Regions from separate parts of the Pseudoalteromonas pernae genome, predicted to be linked through region 1. Evidence: riboswitches for the same ligand, from Rfam matches in the RefSeq annotation. Region 1 holds a riboswitch; the other holds the start of a gene.
What was found. A riboswitch is a leader RNA that binds a small molecule or an ion and turns the genes downstream of it on or off. The one in region 1 is predicted to bind cyclic di-GMP.

Region 1 (8,005 bases):
TCGCACGCATGAAACCGATGAGCAGCTAGAAACAGTGTTAACGCAACTCAAGCAGGGTGTTGAACTTGCTGCCATTGCACCGACACAGACTAAAGCGTATGACTACCAATTTGATACTGATATCGTATTGTTCAGTGCAATTTGGTGTGAAACTTATTGGGCAACGCGTAACCCCAAAGCGGCGCAAGAGTGCCAGCAAGCAAGAATGCAAGTCAATGGCATGCTTAGACAAGGTAAGTCAGTTACAGTTGTAGTGTCTAACTTGTGGACTTCAGAACAAGATGCGACTGCTTATAAAGGGGAGTTTGCTGATGAAGTGACTATGGTGATTGATGAGAACGGTAAATTGTTTAAACGCCATGGTATTAAATCGATACCACGTATCCTGACCTTAGACTCTGAGTTGCGTTAAACAGGCCCGTTGCGTTGTGCTTTGCGGGCTTTAGCGCAACGCTTAGAACAATATTTAACTTCTTCCCAATTCAATTGCCACTTCTTGCGCCAACTGAACTCCAGCCCACAAATAGGGCAAGTCTTGCTGGGTAAATGAGCTTTTTTGTGGGCCATCTTGCAACTTGTTGGTCGTGTTTTAAGTTTAAAACGTATTGGTAATAAGTGAGGATCATTTTTGTGTTGCTAACAAGGCTACTACAGAACAGCACAAAAACTGGGACAAAATGACCAAATTGCGTCACTATATTATTGCGCATTAATGATTTTGTGCCGTGTTATACGAGGTTAATCACGCAGGAGAAAATGAACACTTTTTATGAGTGATTTCATAGCGCGTTCAGTTAAAACTGCTAATCTCAAAAGATACTTCTTTAAGGAACAAAACGATGAAAGCATATATTTATGTAGGTTTGATTGGACTCAGCTTAGTAACAGGTATGGCGTACGCCAAAGATAAGGATAAGGACAAGCACGATCACAAAAGCTTGCCACCTGGCTTAGAGAAGAAAGTAGATAATGGCGGCGACTTGCCTCCAGGCTGGCAGAAAAAGTTGAGACGTGGTGACATTTTAGACCGCGACATTTATCGCCGCGGCAAAGTAATCAATCGCGGTGGGGATGGCCTCATCTCTATCGAAGTAGACGGTTCTATCATCCGATTGATAGATGATACCCGTGAGATTGTTGATATCATTAGCCGTTAAAACTAACGTATACGATACGAACTCAGCCCGATGCTGGGTTCGTCTCCATCTATCATCCTCTTGAAGACTACCTCCGCGAATAACCCTCATATATTCCGACAAATCTGGCGACACAAAACCCTACCGGTATTAAATGCCGCTGTTGCAAATTTGTAAATTAAATTAGGCTCTACCGTCAGGTTTCTGTTCTCTAGCTTTGTAACCATGCAAAGTAATCACTTTGACATCACTCGCTGATTACACTTTCACCAATAAACTGAAAATAGAGCTCTATCTGGCAGGATTTTCACCATATTTGTGTGATTAAAATGCACGCTATTCAAATTATGGGGTAATAACTTATTCCTAAGAAAAAATGTTTGCTTCTTGCTTGTTGATTTCATTAGGAATTCAAAAGTAGCTCAAAAAAAGCACAATTTTGTTGTTGAGTTTTTTGCAATCATGTTGCTAAAATTATGCTCAACGCGGTGCTTGATCGCCTGCGTTCCTTTTTCGAAAGCACTCTCGAAATGGCAAACATCAAGTAATTGGTGGACGCAAAGCCACAGGCCCTACTAGTAAAATAGAGGGTGGCTGGGTTACCGAAGGAATGTGATCAAGAGCTCAGTATAAATACTGAATGCTTTCGAAGTGATGTTTAAACTTTGAGAGGGTTCAGTTGTGAGCACCAAACTTTGCACTTTAACGTCTACGAACACCACTTTCACAGCAAGTAAAGCTTGCGCGTATACCGCGCTAATGCTTGGTTTGAGCTTTACTGCAATGCGAGTACAGGCAGCAATGCCACAAGCCCAACAAGTTAAGTTGCAAACTCTACAACTAACATCAATGGCCAAAACGAACAATGGCCAAAGCTCGATGTCTACTGGTCAAATGCTGGCCGTGGCGAAAGAGCGCCAAAACGCGCAGTACCATCTTCTCGGTCAAGACCCAAGTACCGTTCTTCGTACAATTATCCCGCAAACAAAACGTGGCACTATGCCCGCTGACGTTGCGGCAACCTTAGCTCAGAAAAAACAGGTAACCGGTGAGTTAGAGCTTGTTTATCTTGATTCTGAGGAACAAGGTAAAACGCGCCTTCGTTATTTCCTTGATACCGGCAACGAACACATTGAGCTATTCGTTGCGACTAATGCACAAAGTCAGGAGTTAAAATCTGGAGACAAATTGAGTGTTAAGGGCTGGCAGTTCACCCAAAACACTGAACAAAACGCCACTACTCGCATGTTACTTGATAACGACTTATCTAGCTTACAAGTGCTCGCAGCGGGTGATGCATCAAGCGATTCGACTTCGGGTGTAACTTCACCACTGACTGGTACAACGGGTGAGCAAAAAACCTTGGTGCTATTACTTAACTTCCAAGATAACCCAAGCTTACAACCATGGACCGAACAAGAAGTTCAGGACATGGTTTTTGGTCGCGTCAACGACTATTTCAAAGAGGCTTCATATGGCCAAACATGGTTAAGCGGTGATGTACGTGGCTACTACACTATGCCGATTGACACTACCTGTGACTACTTTGGTATGGATCAGCACGCTCGCCAAGTAGCAAAAGACAATGGTGTTGATTTGAGCCAATACCAACGCCTAGTGTATATGCTGCCCAAAAACGATAGCTGCGGTTGGCGTGGTCAAGGCACCGTAGGTGGAACGCCTTCACGTGCTTGGTTAAACGGTGAATTGAATCTAATGACGATTGGCCATGAGCTTGGTCACAACCTAGGTTTGAAACACGCTAAAGAATTGAGCTGTGGCTCTGGTTATATTAGCGATTCGTGTTTTGCTGTTACTTACGGTGACAAATTTGACATCATGGGTAAATCTGAAGGTCACTTCAATGCATTTAATAAAGAGCGTTTGGGTTGGCTTACTCAAAATGCTGGTCAAGTAGTGACTGCACATGAAGACGGCAACTATATCATCGAGCCGCTTAGTACAGCGATGTCAGGTAATGCTAAAGCGTTGAAAGTGCGCCGTGGTACAGATGCAACAACAGGTGCACCACTTTGGTATTACCTAGAGTATCGTCAAGCGCAAGGTTTCGATTCATTTATGGCCGGTACCGCAGCAACCAATGGTGTATTGGTGCACTTAAATCAATCAAAAGATGATATCGAGAGTAGTCAAATCCTCGACATGACACCTAAAAGTAGTATTTATGACCTTGATGATGCAGCGTTAGTCGCAGGGAGCACCTATACCGATGAAGTTGCGGGTGTAAGTATTTCAACTGAGTGGGTAAACGCAACGGTTGCCAGCGTATCAGTTAGCTATACAGGCCAAATGTGTGCAGCGGCTAATCCAACGATAAATGTGTCTCCAGTCGCGAGTGCATGGGTAGCTCCGGGAACGACCGTAACTTATAACGCAACATTGAGTAACCAAGACAGCCTGGAGTGCTCAGCATCTGAATTTACTGTAACTCCTACTGTTCCTGCGGGCTGGGTAGCAACGGCTGCCACTGCAACAGTCTTACCAGGTCAAAGTGCTTCAGTGAGCTTTGAAGTGACTTCCCCTGCAGCGGCAACAGATGGTTTTTATGATATAGCTGTAACAGCAGTTAATGCGTCTGACGCACAATACACTGGTGCTATGACAGTTTCTTATGTTGTAGAAGCACCAGTTGCTCAATGTGAGCTGGCAAATCCGACTTGGGTGTTAGCTGCAAACAATCCTGAGGCTGTAGAGGCTGGCACTGCAGTGAGCTACCAAGGCACGCTGACAAATAATAACAGCGAGTCATGTGACACTACTGAATTTACTGTTGATGCGACATTACCAGCTGGTTTTAGCGCCGCTACTCAAACTGTGGCATTGGCTTCAGGTCAGTCACAGACAATCGATTTAGACGTAGTTTCATCAACGACTGTAGATGCAGGTGTGTATGACTTTAGTGTTGTGGCAAACAACATTGCGCAAACTCAGTATCAATCAGCAGTGACTGCAACCTACGTAGTGGCAGAGCCAGCACCTGTGTGTGTTGCTAACGCGCCGGTTGTTGGTGTGCAAACTACAGCGGGTACTGTGAATGCCGGTCAAGAGCAGCTCTATACTGTAACTGTAACTAACAACAATACAGATTGTGCACCGGCATCTTATTCGCTATCAATCATGACACCAGCAGATTGGTTCGCAGACAGTGCCCACATCACACTCGCTGATGGCGCAACTGAAACCGTGACCTTAGCGGTAGTCTCGGCTAATGATGCAACCGCAGGCACTTATGGTATGACATTAGTGGCTCAAGATCTGGAAAACAGTAATCTGAGCGCTTTCGCAACACTTTCATACAACATAGTTGCAAGTGTTAATCATGCGCCAATCGCGCAAGGTGACGCGGTAACCATCACCTCAAAAGGCGCAGTCACTATTAATGTACTGGCAAATGATATCGATGAAGATGGTGACACTTTGACCATTAGCTCACTAACACAAGGTAGCAAAGGGTCTGTCACCATTAACGCAAATGGTCACCTAGAGTACACACCAGCAAAAAGCTTTAAAAGCACTGATAGTTTTAGCTACACGGTTAGCGATGGTGAGTATGAGTCAACCACAACGGTAACTATTACCCTTTCTTCAGCAACAAGCGGTGGTGATACAGGAGGTTCAACCGGCGGTGGTAAAAAAGGCAAGGGTGGTAACTAACGATTTCACCTAGCTAAAGGAATAAATAAAAGGAGCCGGGACTGAGTCGCGGCTCCTTGCTTGGTTTTAGCGTTTTATATACGCCGTACGAACACTGTTTTTTCTAACTCAACATTCGCTAATCGCTAATCGCCAAAGGCTAAGTTAGTTACCAAAGCCATAGACTTGGATATCTACTTTATTGATAGTTGCATCGCCTTCATCATCTTCTAATGTAATGATTAGCTCATTGAGTTGATTAATAGCGGCAACACTATCTAGGCCAGGTCTGTATTCAATGGTGAAGGCACAAGAGTATGTTGAACCCGGTGAACCATTATAAGTGAGAAGCTGTCCTTGATTACATGCTGGGTAGTTCTGATTTTCATACGAACCACCTGAGTTAATCAATTTAAAGCCATCAACCGTCAAATCAGGCGAAGTCTCTTCCTCAGCGAACACATCAAATCCATCGAATAACATGGAAGTTAAGGTTACATTCTCAATACCCGTGTTGGTTAGCTCAACAACGGCCAGTAGACCTGCGCCAAATTTCACATCTGCGGCCGGAGCTGCTGGAATAAAGGTAACGCTCGCATCATCCATCTGCGTAACAGGGTCATTATCATCGTCGATACCATTGATGGTTGCTACATTTACGTGCACCTCACCTGAGTTACCTGTCAAATCGCGACTGATGTTACAACTTGCAGTTTCGCCCGGCATTAAGACAAAGTCTAACAAGTCAACGGGACCGAAAGGCATGCCATTTTTGGTATCGACTTTACACTCATCAGTGAGATCACCAAACATGTCATCAAGTAACTCTTTAAAGGTCACATTATCTACGCCACTTCCGTCAACGCCGAATGTGAAGGTGTATTCAACAGAACGAGTTTGTGACGGATCGTCACCTGTCTCTGGCACTTCAATGGGGTCTGCTACTTTCTCTAATGTGATGTTTGAAAGCACATTGCTGATCATAACTGTTTCTGACTCAGAACCAGTCGCTTCATCGCCTTCATTGTCTGTGCCTTTTGCTGTTACCACATTAGTGTGTGAACCTGCCATGTCGGCAGCTATCCATTGTGTAAATGAACATTGATAGAAGCCTTCGAAGTCCAATTGAGCACCGATGGCACAATCGCTATCCATTAGCGTAGTAAGGTCACCGAATACATCGTCCATTAGTGAAGTTATAGTGATAGGTGAATCCCACTTAGGAGAAGTGTTTGTCACGGTAATTGTGTATGTAACATCGCCGCCGGATTCAGGCACTTGGCTCACATTCGCTTCTTTAAGCACTGAGATAGAAGGTGCGACGTTAGTTAAAGTCACGCGTTTCTCATTACTACAGTGGTCACCGAATGATTGGCTTACATTACCGGGACAAGCTGCAAGAGCTTCAATACCATCTCCATTTGAGTCAGTGAGTGTCAACCTAACGGTATCATCGTATAACTCTGGGGTTTGATCGTCCGGTAAATCCGAATCAACAATTGTGACCGTGAATTGACAGCTATAGGATGCTCCGCCTAACACTTCGCCACCATTAGCAGGTTGTGAGCAGGTGCTATTGGTTAAGTACACGCCATCGGCGGTACCCGCAGAGGTTGTCGCTCCCCATAAGTCCAATGTGGTTTCAAAGCTATCATCGCCACCTTGGTCAATAACATCCTCAAGTGAACCTAAGAATATTGATGCACCAGAATTTGGGTTAGTGAAACTTACTGAATAAGTGAAACTACCACTTGGCTCAGTAGCAGTTGAACTAGCGCTTTCTAGAGTTTTAGTGATAACAGGAGCACTTGGTTTGATAAATATATCTATATCGAACGATTCACAACGACATTTTGATGGTGTGCCAGGAGCTGCGGGGTCATCTTCGCTACAGTCGGCACCGTCTTTGTTATGCCATGCTGCACAGTAGTTGAAGTCAACATACCCGGAATTGTCGTCATCGCGACAAAACAACGTGATTTCTTCACCAACATAAACGTGTGTTTCATCAAAGCCTGCCGCTTTAGAGATATCAGCACATTGGTCTTGGCCTTCTTCTAAATCAACGCCAGGTCCATTATTTTGCCCAAGCAATATAGAGCAAGTGTTGTCAGGATTAGAATCCTGCGCGCTCCAGTTTCCTTCAGGGAGATACACAGAATAATCGTATCGTTCATTCGCCGTAGTGGTGATACTAACATCAGCTTTGAAAGAAACACTTGAGCCCAATTGGCAGCTTACTGCAGGTGAACCATCTAAATTTCTAATGTTATCAACACTCGTTACGCGAATGTCTTTTGCGGTACAGTTTAAGTCAAACCCAGCTTGTTCAGCCATACAGGCTTGTTCCAGTTTCTGCGGAAAAAATGATGCGTGTACGGGCGCAGTACTAAAACCATATAGGGTTGCTGCGCTTATCAGAGTAACGCCCAAGACTCTAATAAGCTTTTTACAGTTAAATCGTTTCATAAGCATGACCTCGTTAACCGTTAGTTGTTGTAACTAGTTGTGAGTGGATTCTTACCCCTGTAGTTATGAGCAACGAGGGTGTAAGAGTAAGTCCGTTTATTACTGCTTAGTCGGTATAAAGTGTGAGCCTTCCATCGGCCGTAGAGATCTGTCCAGACTACGGGGGTGAAATTACACAGGTAGGGGTATAGAGCAAAGATTGAACCAATATACTAAGGTATTGATTTATAGTGATTTGATATCTTTATCTGAACTTTAGGTGAATAGGAGTGTTACGCAGGAGTAACAGTTTTTATAAAAGGCACAAGTTAAAGCCCTTGATTTAAGGTGTAAATGCTCAGATATTCATATAGTTAAGATTGTGTAGCATAGTGTTCACGACCTTGGTGAACAGTGTGGACAGTTCCTGATTTGAGTGCATGTTAGCGTGAGAGTTTACCTCGATGCGCTAACATGCATCATAACTTACTTTGTTTTGCTGTTTTCAAGGCTCTCAAGGATGCCGGCGAAAGTCTCGTAGCTCTGCGCACCGACTAATAACTGGGGGCTTACCAGTTGATTATTCTCAATCCTACCTATCAAGAAGCTAGGCGTACCTCGAATACCCAAGGACGAACCGTAACTTAAATCTCTTTCTATCTTTTGCATAATTTGTTGATCTGCCAGGCAGGTTTCGAACTGTTCCATGTTGAGCGATAAGTTTTGAGCACTTTGCTGGTAGAGTTCGTCACCCAGATTTCGCATGT
Region 2 (8,005 bases), on a different contig from region 1:
TCTCAATTCCCTCTACCAACGCCGTGATATTGAGGTCTTGCATCATGTTCAAGCAATTTTTAACTATCGCTTGGCGAACAATGTCGGTATCGACATTACGAATTAGCTCCATGTCTAATTTAATGATGTCTGTTTGAAAATCAGCGAGGAGATTGAGTCCCGCATACCCTGAGCCAAAATCATCAATCGCTGTACTAAAGCCTAATGATTTGTAGTAGGAAACGACTCGCTCGACGTGCGCGCTATCCTCAATTTTCTCAACTTCAGTGAATTCAAACATAATGTTTTTAGCAGGAAAGTGGTATTTCTGCGCCGCATCCAGTGTGGTTTTAATACAGCGCTCGGGACTGTAAATAGCGTTTGGTAAGAAGTTGATACTGAGTTTAGTGCTCATGCCCAGCTTCGACGCCAACGCAATCGCTTTTACCCTGCATAATTGATCAAATACGTAACGATTAGAATCATTCACCTGCGAAATAACAGAGAATGCAGATTCATTATCAGGCCCGCGAACTAGGGCTTCATAACCAAAAATAGACTGCTCTCTAACATTCACTATAGGCTGGAACGCCATGGTGAAATCAAAACCCAACCCGCTGAGATCTTCGCAATGGCCGCAACGCGACCTATCGCAGTTTTGTGACTCTTCGTTCACTATTCACTCCAGTAATGTGTATTCATTCAGCTTAGTTATATCATGCGTCGGACGCAAACAAGTACTCACGGTTATGTCTACTCGCTGCTTTGTACATTATTGTTTATATGCTGATTTTTCAATTTCATTGTAACGCAAATTGAGTTTTATGCACTGGACACACGCCTACCAAGCCTGACATTATCATTACCACTACAACAAAAATAATCAGGGGAAGCGACGTGCCAAACACACTTTTAGACTCAATAAGCCAATGGTTCGCACTGCTGATGGATTTCAAGCTGTATGAAGCCATTGTTATCCCCATTAATTCGTTGTTCTGGAACTACTATTTCCTTCTCACCTTATTGAGCGCATGCGGCGTGTGGTTTACGTGGAAACTCAAGTTCGTTCAACTGCGTTACTTCACCCATATGTTTGCAGTAATGCGCGGTAGCACCCATGGCAACAAATCAGGTATTAGCTCATTCGGTGCACTGTGTACCAGCTTGTCGGCGCGAGTAGGCACAGGGAACCTCGCGGGCGTGGCCATCGCCATCACTATGGGTGGCCCAGGCGCTGTATTTTGGATGTGGGTGATTGCCTTTGTAGGTATGGCAATTGGATTTGCTGAAAGCGCCCTAGGTCAGCTCTACAAGGTGCGAGATGATAATGGGGAGTTCCGTGGTGGCCCCGCCTACTACATTCAACAGGGTTTAAATAAACGCTGGCTGGCTGTTGCCTTTTCCATGGCGCTATTCTTTGGTTATGGCTTCATATTTAACTCGGTGCAAGCCAACTCTATTACCGACGCGCTCAATCATGCCTATGGTTTTGAGCCGCTCTACGTGGGTATTGTCATTTGTATTCTCGCTGCGCTCATCGTGGTTGGTGGGCTACGAAGCATTGCTCGCTTTTCACAGATGATTGTGCCATTTATGGCCGTTGGCTATGTACTGGTGGCAGTCGGGATTACGCTTTGGAATATCGAACTGGTACCAACCATGATATATCACATAATCAGCTCCGCCTTTGGTTTTGACCAAGTCGCAGGGGGCACCTTCGCAGCGGCTATTCAACACGGGATTAACCGCGGCTTATATTCTAACGAAGCAGGCGCCGGCAGCGTACCCCATGCCGCGGCAAGTGCAGCACCTGTACCCAACCACCCAGCTACGCAAGGCTTTGTGCAAATGCTCGGAGTATTCGTAGACACTATGATTCTGTGTACCTGCACCGCTATCATCGTGCTGCTGGCAGGCGGTGAGCAAACGGGAGAAATGGAAGGCATACGTCTAACACAAGATGCGATGACTTTCCACCTAGGTGCAGGTGGGGAAGACTTTGTCGCCGCTGCGATTGCGCTGTTTTCATTTACCTCCGTCGTGGCAAACTACGCCTATGGCGAGTCCAACCTGCACATGTTCAAACTCGACAATAAAATCGGCAGAACGATATACACTGCGGGTTATTTGAGTGTGATCATTTGGGGGTCAGCAGCCGCACTGCCAAAAGTGTGGGCCATGGCGGATATGGCACTTGGGCTGATGACGGTTATCAACGTGATTGCCATTATTTTGATGACGCCGACTGTGGTTAACATTACCAAGGATTACATCAACCAGCGCAACGCAAATAAAATACCCGAGTACAAAACCGGAAACTGTGAAATTCAAGGTCAATCTGAAAAAGGGATTTGGGACTAAGCGTTATGTGATGTTTCTAGAACCTCTCGCTCATTGAAGCGTTTATCCAATCGCGCAGGAACTAGAAACATTAACCTATGATTGATTATTTGACGCCTTTTCCGTCACACCCTTGCTCCATTAAGAGATCATAAGCGGCTTTAGCTTGCACAAGGCCGTTACCATATTTGTAATCGTACCCTGTATCACCTAAATCCATTGCTGATGCGCTCAGCGCGTTGCGTATCTCGTAGTTGTTACACTGTGGGAAGTGACTCCACACTAATGCGGCAACACCAGAAACATGAGGTGTGGCCATCGATGTACCCGACATTGATGCATACAGGTCCCCGGGGTATGTTGAAATAACATCAACGCCTGGCGCCGCTAGTTCAACTTGTGATGTTCTTTGTGAGAAATCAGCATGGTTCATTTGATCATCAACGGCAGCAACAGACACAACTGAGTCGTACGAGGCTGGGTAGCTGTGTGTAGCGTTACCATCATTACCCGCAGCGGCAATTGCTAACACGCCAGCACGTTCCAAACGTGCAAATGCTCTTTGTTCCACTTTAGTGGAAAATGCACCTCCTAGGCTCATGCTCACTACTTTCGCACCGGCATCAGCACAATCACTCACAGCACCAGCTAAGTCTGACGCGTAAACAAAGCCACCGTCATCATTGAATACACGCACAATGTGAAGGTCTGCCATACCGGACCCAAGTACGCCCGTGACGCCACCATTACCGTCGATACCCGCGATAGTTCCAGCAACATGAGTACCATGACCATGGCCATCCATATACCACGGACCCGCCCCCTCATCATCGCCGGTTACATTTGATGATGGTAGATCCTTATGGCCTAAATCATAACCTGTATCGACAATACAAACCTTGATGCCGCCCAGATAACTCAACTCCCCTGCTTGCACCATATCTATGCCATAAGGAACATAGTCTTGGAAATCTGCTGGTGTAGCAGCCTCTGGACCCATGTTACGAATCGGATCCAGCTCTAGTGACTTTATCGCTTTATTACCTTTGACCGTATTGTAAACATCTAAGTTGATTACAGCGGCAATTGCATTGTCGTTATCCAACTCTTGCATTACCTGGCCACCAGCAGCTTCTATCGCGCTCACTAAATCTTTTTTGTTCCCTTTGTGATATTCAAAAATAATACGGGTACTTTTACTTTCTAATTTAGTTGTATCATCGACCAGCTCTGCCTGTGCTGAAAAAGCAGTGGCAACCATTATGGGTAATAGACTTTTCTTAAACATCTGCTTTCTCCTTATTCAGCGTCAGATTTATCTGGGCAAGTATGTTGTTGAATATTTCCATTAACGGTACCCACATTGGAATAACCATCAAATGGGCCATCGATTAAGTTAAAAGCAGTGATGGCACCATGAAAATTCCCCTTACCTTCACCGGTATCGAAAAAGCACACAAACCCCGTACCATCTCCAGGTGCCGCTGGATTTTTGGATGAATAGCTAAATTGAGCCTCATACTGATCTTCACAGTTACACTCCTGTACACCTGAATCGATACCCTCATCGGTTAATGTACAAAAGCCAAAATTATCGACTTCAGCATTGAGGCTTACACCCCCGATGGACTCAAAATCAATTGCACTGTGATCGATGTAATTTACACGGCCCTTTACTTCTTCGCCTCCGCAGTTTTGGGCGTTAAAGGTAAATACGGCGTTCTTATCGCCCCCAGCGGATGCCATGGAGCCGCCCCCTGTGAACTTGTGTTCTCCAACAAAAGTACATCCTGTTGACAACATGCCGGCCACAAGTGCGGCAGTGATTAGTTTGAGCTTTGATTGGACCATTACGTCCTCCCGTTATAATTGTGTTCAACTTACTTAACGACTTTTCATAGAATGACGCGTTGCAGTTTCGTCGAAGTCATCCGTTGTGAAGTTCAAACAGTTGTTAGAGCTACCCCTAAGTAGCAATGCACCTTCAGCTGTGTGAAGTTTTAGTTTAAAAGGTTAAAACGAAGTAACATATTGAGCGCATTAACTAAAATATGTAGGCATTTGACCTAGAGCACTTAGCAAATGACCTAGGACAAATGATTTATTAACGCCTTACTTAGACTAGGTGTTGCTCCTATTAATCAAACAACACACGCTAATTCATGATGGTGATAGAGGTAATTAGTTGAGAAGAGAATTGATCGTTTTTTTATATTCAATTGCTGCTTGTGTTCTGTTGGTAACATTCAAGTGTCTAAATATTGCACTTGCATGAACTCGAATGGTTTTCTCAGAAAGATTCAGCTGTCGCGCAATAGCCTTGTTACTGTATCCTTCAGATATAAAATGCAGCACTTTTTTCTGACTTGGTGTTAAGTGTTTCAGGTATTCATGTGTTTTAGATAATTCACTAGAGACAGTATTATCCTTGTTTTCACTCAGGTATTTCGAAATGACAGATGTGAAGACAGTATCTAGTTCTGCTTTTGAAATGAACTCTGTAGCCCCTGCATCTAAGCACTGTGTGCAACTCTCAAAATCATCATTGCCGCTAATAACTATGATAGGTGTGAGCGGGTGGTGCTCACGAATGTACTGGATCCCTTGGATTCCAACACAACCTGGCATAGCTAAGTCTGTGATAATTAAATCAATACTGGGTGTGGACTGCTCCATTAATCGAAACAGTTGCTGATAACAATAAGCTGACTCTATCTCAATGCCTCGCCTCAGTGACTTTATCTTATGCGTAATTGCATAAACAATTAGGGGATGATCGTCCGCAACAATAATTTTCATAGCTCGCCCTCCTAGCAATACTTATCGTTGAACAGTTAGGCCCTTAATAAACATAGATTCAACCCGAAAAAGGTACAAATTAAGAACACATCCTTTTACTGCTCTTCGTTCACCATCCTATTAATTAACTGCAAACGCAACAAATAGAAATCTGACCATTAGCCCTGAGTCACACCATCTACCTCGTCCTATGTTCCTATTTTATTTAAATTATATTGGAATTTAGTATTTCTCTTGCTACCCTGCCTTGTAACAATTTTATAACACGTTTGGCAAACCATTCGAAAGGGTGGGACGCAAAGTCACCGGTCTAAGGGGGTCAGCCCTATGATAGCGGGATTGCTAGTACAGTTCGGGAACTCGGGCTGTCTATCTTTGCGTTGCAAATGACCAGATTTATATTTGGAGCAACACTATGAAACTCAGTTCTGCACATAAACTCAGCGCGATCGTTAGCGCTATCAGTATCGCGGTGAGTAGCTATGCAGTAGCAAAACCCGATAGCGAACAACAGCTGCAATTACCCTACCAAGCGCTGGACAAACTGCCCGATAACCGATTAAAGAAAAGTCTGAATAAGCTACCAGCGCATGTGCAAACTAAGGTACTGAGCAAGCTTTCAACACTGAATATCCCAGTTATCGACACCGATTACATCGAAGCAGATGCGTCAGGCGAGTTGTTTTACATTGAAGAAGGCTTAACCTCCTCATCGACAGAGCTCGATATTGCAGTTGTTGCAGCGGCGTTACCCGAGATTGACGTATTCAAGCTACACAGTAAGCCCAATGCAGCGAACACAGTGTATTTGGACTTTGATGGTGGCATCGTCAGTGGTAAAGCATGGGGCGGTGGTAAAACCTATGACACGCTTCCCTATGATTTAGACGGCGATCCAAGCACATTTAACGAAACGGAACGTAGCCGTATTCATTTAATTTGGGCACGTATGGCTGATGACTTCTCAGCGTTCGATATCAATGTAACCACCGAGGCGCCAGCGAGCTTTGGGCCCAAAGTTGGTTGGGTGTTATTTACTAAAGACAGTGATGCCACTGATGTTGCTTTGCCATCACAAGGTGCCGGTGGTGTTGCCTATGTAAATGTTTGGGGTGGCAGTAACTACACTTACTATCAACCCGCTTTCGTATATTACAACCGCCTTGCAGGAGGCGCGGCAACAACCATGTCTGAGGCGGGTTCACACGAACTGGGACACAATCTTGGCCTTAGTCATGACGGAACCTCTACCACCTCTTACTATGGCGGTTTAGGCGAAACCAACGATCTAAATAGTTGGGCGCCAATCATGGGTAACTCGTACAGTAAAAATATTACTCAGTGGAGTAAAGGCGAATACCCTGACGCCAACCAATTTCAAGATGACATCGCCATCATGGCGACCAAATTGGGTTCGTCGATTGACCAAGAGGGCAATGAACAATCACCAATCGCCTTAGTTGTGGATCAAGCGGGTCAATTTTCTGCAACGAATCGCGAAGCGGACCCTAGCAACGTTGAAGCAGCTAACAAGGGTACTATCGAGCAAGGTGACAGCGATTGGTTTCAATTCAGCGCAGGCACTGGTGCCGCTCAATTCACAGCAACGCCAGCGTGGGATGCGTTTACACGCACCAATCGCCGCGGTTCAAATTTGGATGTTGGCTTACGACTGTATGACGCACAGGGCAATTTATTGGCAACGGCAGAGCCACAAACAGATACCAACGCCAATATTCAAATTGATCTGGCGGCGGGCATTCACTTACTTGAAGTGTATGGCACATCAGGCCCTTATGTGAGTGATTACGCAAGCCAAGGTCATTACTACCTAAACGGCTTTGTGCCGCCAGCAGCACCTGACACCACAGCACCAGATCCTAACCCGATGAACTTCGCAGCAGCGCCAGCTGCAATCAGTGACAGTGCAGTGACAATGCAAGCAACCACTGCCATTGATGATAACGGCTCCACTGTCAGTTACTTGTTTAATTGCAACCAAAGCGGCAATGATTGCTCAACGGGCGTATGGCAAAGTAGCACATCATTCACAGCTACAGGCTTGGCGCCGAATACTCAGTATTGTTTTAGCGTGCAGGCGAAAGATTTAGCGAACAATACCACCCTACCTTCTGCGTCCTTGTGTGCGACCACGCTAGATAAATTACTACCTCCAAACGCTCCGTCATTGCTAAGCACAACGAACGGCCAAGATGGCACCGCATCCTTAAGTTGGGCTGACAACAGTGACAACGAGAACAGCTTTGACATTCAACGTGAAAAACAACACAAGAATGGTCAATGGCGTGCAACCCAAATCATTGCGCAAACAGCTGCAGATACCACAGGCTATGTGGATGCCAGCGACAGTGGGACTTTCCGCTACCGCGTACGCGCCACAAATAACGCTGGCGCTTCGACCTGGAGCAATTGGAGTTCGGTGACGGTTACAACCTCTGGAAGCGGCGGTGGCGGCGGTGACAAGCCATGTCGAGGAAAAAACTGTGCAAAGTGAAATGGGAGTAAGACTGGTGCAAGGAAGCACTAAAGCAACACAGTTTGTTCGCTATTTTTAATCAATTGATTCCCCTGAAATTGAGCCCAAAGCAGCCTAATGGCTGCTTTTTTTATATCAGCATCTCGCGACTCGCGCGCCGTGGCTTTAAGCGTTTCGTTCACCGCTCTTGTTGTAACGAGTTTATCAACTCCTTCGGAACATCATATTGATGCTGTAAGAAGTGGCCAACAAGGTAGGTGTGGGTTTGCGCTCCTGTAAAAAAAGGACACTGATTTAGCGTCCTTTTCTTAAATGCATTTATTTACTATCGCTACGCGTAGTTAAAACTATCAATATGAATCCGCTGGTCGCTTACACCCCTTTTGTGCA

Region 2: another riboswitch for cyclic di-GMP. It lies ahead of V1358_RS03730 (M12 family metallo-peptidase); the one in region 1 lies ahead of V1358_RS14500 (Ig-like domain-containing protein).

Annotation. Positions count from the first base shown of each region.
Region 1 is NZ_JBDODM010000006.1:104,038-112,042, forward strand. It holds gene V1358_RS14485 (TlpA family protein disulfide reductase) at 1-412, shown strand, start outside; gene V1358_RS14490 (DUF2256 domain-containing protein) at 409-567, opposite strand; gene V1358_RS14495 (hypothetical protein) at 840-1,157, shown strand; cyclic di-GMP riboswitch class I at 1,659-1,743, shown strand; gene V1358_RS14500 (Ig-like domain-containing protein) at 1,818-4,811, shown strand; gene V1358_RS14505 (hypothetical protein) at 4,956-7,259, opposite strand; gene V1358_RS14510 (DsbA family protein) at 7,725-8,005, opposite strand, start outside.
Region 2 is NZ_JBDODM010000001.1:849,248-857,252, forward strand. It holds gene V1358_RS03705 (EAL domain-containing protein) at 1-655, opposite strand, end outside; gene V1358_RS03710 (alanine/glycine:cation symporter family protein) at 937-2,340, shown strand; gene V1358_RS03715 (S8 family peptidase) at 2,426-3,607, opposite strand; gene V1358_RS03720 (hypothetical protein) at 3,619-4,170, opposite strand; gene V1358_RS03725 (response regulator) at 4,501-5,118, opposite strand; cyclic di-GMP riboswitch class I at 5,380-5,465, shown strand; gene V1358_RS03730 (M12 family metallo-peptidase) at 5,534-7,633, shown strand; gene V1358_RS03735 (2Fe-2S iron-sulfur cluster-binding protein) at 7,947-8,005, opposite strand, start outside.